DNA from 2 places in the Mesorhizobium sp. NZP2077 genome. Region 2 is predicted to be linked to the other one. Evidence: riboswitches for the same ligand, from Rfam matches in the RefSeq annotation. Region 2 holds a riboswitch; the other holds the start of a gene.
What was found. A riboswitch is a leader RNA that binds a small molecule or an ion and turns the genes downstream of it on or off. The one in region 2 is predicted to bind thiamine pyrophosphate.
Positions count from the first base shown of each region.

Region 1: it holds a riboswitch for thiamine pyrophosphate, as region 2 does, so the genes downstream of both, thiB (thiamine ABC transporter substrate binding subunit) here and thiC (phosphomethylpyrimidine synthase ThiC) in region 2, are expected to answer to the same signal.

Region 1 covers NZ_CP051293.1:1,291,496-1,295,179, reverse strand. The annotation lists gene thiP (thiamine/thiamine pyrophosphate ABC transporter permease) at 1-1,273, opposite strand, end outside; gene thiB (thiamine ABC transporter substrate binding subunit) at 1,282-2,280, opposite strand; TPP riboswitch at 2,324-2,438, opposite strand; gene HGP13_RS06305 (thiamine diphosphokinase) at 2,527-3,186, shown strand; gene HGP13_RS06300 (ABC-F family ATP-binding cassette domain-containing protein) at 3,188-3,684, shown strand, end outside.
Region 2 covers NZ_CP051294.1:142,249-145,932, reverse strand. The annotation lists gene thiO (glycine oxidase ThiO) at 1-533, opposite strand, end outside; gene thiC (phosphomethylpyrimidine synthase ThiC) at 530-2,353, opposite strand; TPP riboswitch at 2,458-2,574, opposite strand; gene HGP13_RS36550 (NAD-dependent succinate-semialdehyde dehydrogenase) at 3,345-3,684, opposite strand, start outside.

The DNA.
Region 1 (3,684 bases), on a different replicon from region 2:
CGAACGGCATCGCCATGACGGCATTGACGGTGACGACCATGACCGGGGCGACGGCGAAGACGTCGCCGCCATGGCGCAGCAACAGGAACCAGCCGGCGCCGATGACGATCGGTGGCACGACCAGGACAAAGCCGGCGCCGGTATCGGTGACATGCTCAAGCAGTGTCTTTGGGCCGGTGCCGCGGCCCAGCGCCAGCGCCCGGCGGGCCATGGTCAGGGCCAGCGACAGCATCACCGAAAGCAGCGCCGACAGGAAGGCGAGCACGACGCTGGTCAGCGTCGCCTGCCGCACGGTCGCTTCGCCGGCGAGCCGGCCGAGATCGGCACCCAATCCGGCGATCACCGTGGCTGCCATCGGTCCGACAACGAACAGCAACGCCAGCACGATGAGCCCGGCGTTCAGCGACGCTTCGGTCCCGTTGACGGAGAGATAGCGGCGCGGCGCCACTGGCAGGTTGCTGTCGCCAACGACATTGGCGCCAAGCCGCGTCAGCGCCAGCACCACCAGCAAGGTCAAGGCGATCTGCAGCAATGTCAGCGTCACCGCACGCGCGGGATCGAAGTCGAATCGAAGCGCCTGATAGATGCCGACCTCCAGCGTCGTCGCGGCCGGTCCGCCGCCGAGTGTCAGCACGATGGTGAAGGAGGTGATGCAGAGCATGAAGACCAGCCCGGCGATCCCGGGCAGAGCGGCGCGCAGCATCGGCCATTCGATCAGCCGGAACGCCGCTCGCGCCCCCATGCCGAGCTGGCTCGCCAGCCGCCATTGGTCCGCGGGAATTGTCTGCAGCGCCTCGAGGAACAGCCGGACGCTGAGCGGCAGGTTGAAGAAGACGTGGGCGACCAGAATGCCGGACAGGCCGTAAATGCCTGGCCACCCCGGGCCGCCAACGGCGCTGAACAAGCCGGCAAAATAGCCGGCGCGGCCATAAAGTGCCAGGATGCCAAGCGCCGCGACGATCGCCGGCAGCGCCAGCGGCACGGCGAAGAGCTGCAGGATGAAGGCGCGGCCAAAGAAGCGCGGATGCCGCGACAGAGCACGCGCAACGAATAGTGCCGGGCCGACCGAAAGCAGCGTCGAAATGATCGCTTGCCAGAGCGTGAAGCGCACGACGCGCAGGAGATAGGGATCGAAGGCTGCCCAGGCGCCCGAAAGGTCGTGGGCGCCTTCGACAAGCAGCCCGGCAAACGCGCCGCCGATCAACAGGGTGATCGCGGCAAGCGCCACGATGCCGGCGCCGACACGAGGATCCGTGGGATGTGCCGGCGCCATCGCGTTGCCTACTTGCTCATCACCGCCAGCCATTCATCCACCCAGGCCTTGCGGTTGGCGGCAACCTCCTCGGGGCTGAACAGCAGCGTCTTGGTCGGCTTGACCAGCTTGTCGAAGGCCGGGTTGAGCGGCTTGTCGGTCTTGCCTGCCGGGAACATCCAGTTGGTCTCCGGGATGGCGTCCTGGAATTTCGGCCCGGTCATGAAGGCCATGAACTTTTCCGCCAGCGGGTTCTTCGCGCCGGTCGTGGTGATGCCGGCGACCTCGATCTGCAGATATTCGCCTTCTTCAAAGGAAGCCGCCTGGTAGCGCTCGGTGTTCTCGGCGACCATGTGATAGGCTGGCGAGGTCGTGTAGGACAGCACCATCGGCGCCTCGCCCTTGGTGAACAGGCCGTAGGCCTCGCTCCAGCCCGGCGTCACGGTCAGCACTTTTGTCTTCAGATTGGCCCAGGCTTCCGGCGCCTTGTCGCCATAGACCGACTTGATCCACAAGAGCAAGCCGAGGCCGGGTGTCGAGGTGCGCGGATCCTGGATGACGATCTTGTCGTCGGCACTGCCTTCGACCAGATCCTTAAGGCTCTTGGGCGGCGTCTTCAGCTTCTGCGTGTCATAGACGACAGCGAAATAGCCGTAGTCGAAGGGAACAAAAGTGTCGTCGGTCCAGCCGCCCGGCACGTTGACATCGCTCACCGCGCCATGCGGGGCAAACAGGCCAGAGGCCTTCGCATCGGCAGTAAGATTGGTGTCGAGGCCGAGCACGATATCGGCCTTTGTCGATGCGCCTTCGAGCTTGACGCGGTTGAGCAGCGCCACGCCATCGGCGACCGAGACAAACTCGACGTCGCAGCCGCATTCGGCCTCGAATTCCTTCTTCACCACCGGGCCGGGACCCCAGTCGGCGGTGAAGCTCTCATAAGTGTAGACAGTGAGCTTGTCCTTGGCCAAGGCCGGCCCGGACAGCGCCACGACCATGGCTGAGACAAGAGCGTATAAAAGCGTGCGCATCGGCGCCTCCTTCGTTCGAATTGAAAGGAATTGAGGCGTCGGACTGTCCGAAACGTCTAATCCCTCCGCCGGTACAAACCGGATCAGGTTCAGCGGGTTGGCGAGATTGCCTCTCAGCCGGTCCGCGAAGATCGCAGCCGGCACCCCGTTAGAGCGTTTCGACACATAGGCCCGGCCGAGGAACCGCGCAAGTGGCAGTTTGCCGGCCTTCCGTTTCCGCTGCCGGGCTGGTACAGGCCACCAGATATGAGCACATTCACCATCCTGCTTGGCGGCGATCTCATCCGCACGCCCCGGCTCGACCGCCAGGTCGAAGGCTCGCGCGTCATCGCCGCCGACGCCGGCATCGGCCATGCGCGGCTGCTCGGCCTTGTGCCTGAGCTGTGGGTGGGCGATTTCGATTCCGTGCCGGCCAATCTGCCGGACGATCTCGCCGCGGTGCCCCGCCAGACCTTTCCGGCGGAAAAGGACAAGACCGACGGCGAACTGGCGATCGCTGCAGCCCTCGACCGCGGCGCGACCCGCCTTGTGCTGGCAGGCGCTTTTGGCGGCAAGCGTGCCGACCACGCCTTCCTGCATCTGGCGCTCGCCCTGCGGCTGGCCGAGGCTGGAAGGGACGTGCTGCTGACCAGCGGCGCCCAGGAAGGCGTGCCCTTGCTGTTGGGAAAGGCCGGGTTCGACTATGCCGACGGCACGCTGTTTTCGATCCTCGGTTTTTCCGAGCTTGCCGGCTTGACCGTCTCCGGCGCCAAATGGCCGCTGAGCGAGGTCGAGGTGGCGTTCGGCTCGTCACTGACCATCTCCAACGAGGTCAAGTTCGACAAGACCGGGGGCCGCCTCGAAATCGCGCTCGGCCACGGCCGCGCACTGCTGCTCGCCCATCCCTATCCCTTGCCTGAAAGCTGACATGGCCCCGCCCCTTCTCAATCTCGACGGGATAAAACTGACCTTCGGCGGCACGCCGCTGCTCGATGGCGCAGCCTTGACGGCTTCGGCCGGTGACAAGATCGCGCTGGTCGGCCGCAACGGGTCGGGCAAGTCGACGCTGCTCAAGATCGCCGCCGGCCTGATCGAGCCGCAGGACGGCGAGGTCTTCCGCCAGCCTTCGGCGACCGTCCGCTATCTGCCGCAGATGCCCGACATGGAGGGTTTTGCCACTGTGCGCGCCTATGTCGAGGCAGGGCTGGGACCCGCCGACGATCCCTACCGCGCCAGCTATCTGATGGAGCATCTCGGCCTGTCCGGCGAAGAGCGGCCGGGCGATCTGTCGGGCGGCGAGGCGAGGCGCGCAGCGCTTGCTCGCGTCATGGCGCCGGAGCCGGACATTCTGCTTCTTGATGAGCCGACTAACCACCTCGATCTGTCGGTCATCGAATGGCTGGAAGAGGAACTCGTCCGCACCTC
Region 2 (3,684 bases):
ATTCCGGTGCAGTCGATCTCTTGATCGAATCCGGGGAGCTGCCGCGCGTCCGTGGCGAAGCTGAAATCGACACCCATCGCGACAAGCTTGCCGTGAAGTGCCGCCATCGCCCGGCGCGGGTCGAGATGCGCCTCGCCGGGGAAGAACAGCCCGCGCCGGAAACGCCCGGCGAGGTCAGGTTCGAGCCGCGCGATTTCCGCCTCATCGACCCAGCGATGGCCCGAGGTGCGGCCGGCGAAGCGGTCCAGTTCGCCGGCGTCACGCGGTGCCGCCACAACCAGCGTTCCGGCCCGCGTTACCTGACCGGGCAGCACTGTCTCCCACCAGTCGGCGGCGCCGCGTCCGAGGTCGAGCACCGGCTGCTCGGCGCTCTCGCGCTCGCACCATGGCGCCAGCATGCCGCCGGCAAACCACGATGCGTTGCTGCCGAGACCAGTCCCGATTTCGGCGACAGTGACCGCCGCGCCGTGTCTGGCCAACTCGAAGGCCGCCGTGAGGCCGGCGACGCCGGCCCCTTTGACCAGCACCCTCATGACGGCCCTGGTCCTTTGGGCGCAGTGTCGCTCACCGGCATGTAGAGATTGCCGCCATCGCGATATTTTTCCGCCATTGCCGCCATCCCTTCCTTCTGCGCTTCGGCACGGATGTCGTGGGAGATGCGCATCGAGCAGAATTTCGGCCCGCACATGGAGCAGAAATGCGCCAGTTTGTGCGCCTCCTTCGGCAAGGTCTCGTCATGGAACGAGCGCGCCGTTTCGGGGTCGAGCGACAGGTTGAACTGATCTTCCCAACGGAACTCGAAGCGCGCGCGGGAAAGGGCATCATCCCTGACTTTCGCCGCCGGATGGCCCTTGGCAAGATCCGCTGCATGCGCGGCTATCTTGTAGGTGATCACGCCAATCTTGACGTCGTTGCGGTCCGGCAGGCCGAGATGTTCCTTCGGCGTCACATAGCAAAGCATGGCGGTGCCGAACCAGCCGATCATGGCGGCGCCGATGCCTGATGTGATATGGTCGTAGCCCGGCGCTATGTCCGTCGTCAGCGGCCCCAGCGTATAGAACGGCGCCTCGCCACAGACAGCGAGCTGCTTGTCCATGTTCTGCTTGATCTTGTGCATGGGGACGTGGCCAGGCCCTTCGATCATCACCTGGCAGTCCTTGGCCCAGGCGATCTTCGTCAGTTCGCCAAGCGTTTCCAGTTCGGCGAATTGCGCGGCGTCGTTGGCATCGGCGATCGAGCCGGGGCGAAGGCCGTCGCCGAGCGAGAACGAGACGTCATAGGCGCGGCAGATGTCGCAGATCTCCTCGAAATGCTCGTAGAGGAAGCTCTCCCTGTGATGATGCAGGCACCACTTCGCCATGATCGAGCCGCCTCGGCTGACGATGCCGGTAACCCGCTCCACCGTGAGCGGGATGTAATGCAGCCTGACGCCGGCATGGATGGTGAAATAGTCGACACCCTGTTCGGCCTGCTCGATCAGCGTGTCGCGATAGACTTCCCAAGTCAGATCCTCGGCGATGCCTCCGACCTTTTCGAGCGCCTGATAGAGCGGCACGGTGCCGATCGGCACCGGTGAATTGCGCACGATCCATTCCCTGATGTTGTGGATGTTGCGACCGGTCGACAGGTCCATCACCGTGTCGGCGCCCCAGCGGATCGCCCACACCATCTTTTCGACTTCCTCGGCCATCGAGGAGGTGACGGCGGAATTGCCGATATTGGCATTGATCTTCACCAGGAAATTGCGGCCGATGATCATCGGCTCGCTCTCGGGATGATTGATGTTGGCGGGGATGATCGCGCGCCCGCGCGCCACCTCGTCGCGCACGAATTCCGGCGTGACGAAATCCGGAAGCTCCGCGCCGAAGGCTTCGCCGTCGCGGTGCAGCTTGCCGTGCAGGATCTCGCGGCCGAGGTTCTCGCGGATGGCGACGAACTCCATTTCGGGCGTGATGATGCCGGCGCGGGCATAGGCAAGCTGGGTCACCGCCTTGCCGGCCTTGCCCTTGAACGGGCGGTTGCGAACGGGGAATTCCGGCGTCAGACGCTCGCCCACGGCGAAGCCGTTGTCTTCCGGCCTGACATGGCGGCCGTCATAAGCTTCGACATCGCCTCGCGCTGCAATCCATTCGTGCCGAAGCCGCGCCAGGCCTTTGTCGATGCTCGTTTCGACCGTCTGATCGGTGTATGGGCCAGATGGATCGTAGACCGTCACGGGTGGTTCGCCCGCCGTCGGATGGACGGAGATTTCGCGCATCGGCACCCTGATCTGTGGATGGAGGACGCCGGATTTGTGGATTTTTCGTGAGGCAGGCAGCGGTCCCGTTGAAACCGCTGGGGTCAAGGCATTCATTTGAGGCTCCTTTGCTCATTGCATTGGAGACCCAGTTCTGTGCCGGAAGGATGAAAAGACGCTTCGGCCGACCTGCTCGAGACAGGTCTTCGGGCATAGACTCCCGCAAAGCGCTTGCACCGTCCCTACGCCAGTATGAACTGGATCAGGTTCAACGGGTCACTGCGCCGCGAAAGCCAGCAGTATCTCAGCCCCTTGTCGGGACCCCCCTGGTGAATGCATCAAGTTGAACGGGCCGGCGCCGCTTTGTCAAGCGCCTTCGGACACGCTGGAGTCGGCGGGTTGATCAAACGCGGATGGAAACCTCGTGGATCGGGGCCCACGCGCGGGAGACCAGGGCAGGAATGGCCAAAGCCTTCTGCGGACCCGCAAGAAACGAGAAAGGTGTATTGGCCCTGTGCGTCGAGATCAACGAATAGCTGAGGCGCTCGGTCCGATGATCTGCCAGAGCATCGAAACAGGACCGGCGTAAAACGCCAGACGTGCCGGCGTGTCGTCAGCGCTATCCACCCATTCCCTGAGGCGCGGACGGGGAGATCGGGCGAAAGCGAAATTGAAAAGCGGACCGCCATCGCGGACCATGCTGTTTGCCACCGCATATACGCCGCCGATCACCTGCTCGGCGGCGCGTCAACGAGCGGATCCAGTGGGCGGCACACTGTTCAAACCGCCGGACGCGGGGTTCCGTTTATCTGCCCGGCGGGCCGGCTTGTTCCCCCGTCGGAACAGTGGCCTTGAGGGACGGCTGGCAAGATTGAAGCGAAGTGTCCGTCGTTTCCCTTGGACGGCTGGCTATGTCGAGAGCTACACGCGAAAGCGCAGTGAGCTCGCAGGCAGATGGCGTCAGTGGCGACACACACGGGCAAGTGGGGGGCTGATGCCCGACCGCCATCCGAGCCTCAATCCTCATACCGCCAGCGTTGATGTTTGCACTCTCGTCACAACTTGAGCGAGGAAAGCGCGAACAAAATCGTGGCCTGAGTCAATTGCTTCAGATGCCGCCCATGCAGAGGTACTTCATCTCAAGATAGTCCTCGAGCCCATGGCGGGAACCCTCGCGCCCTATGCCTGACTGCTTCACGCCGCCAAAGGGCGCGGCTTCGGAGGACATGCGCCCGGTGTTGATACCCACCATCCCATATTCCAGGGCCTCGGCCACGCGCCAGACACGCTTCAGGTTGGAGGCATAAAAGTAGGCGGCGAGGCCGTAGATCGTGTCATTGGCCTCGTGAACGACCTGTTCGGCGTCGTCGAAGTTGATGATTGCAGCCAACGGTCCGAATGTTTCTTCTTGCGCGACTGTCATCTCGCTGGAAATACCGGTGAGGACC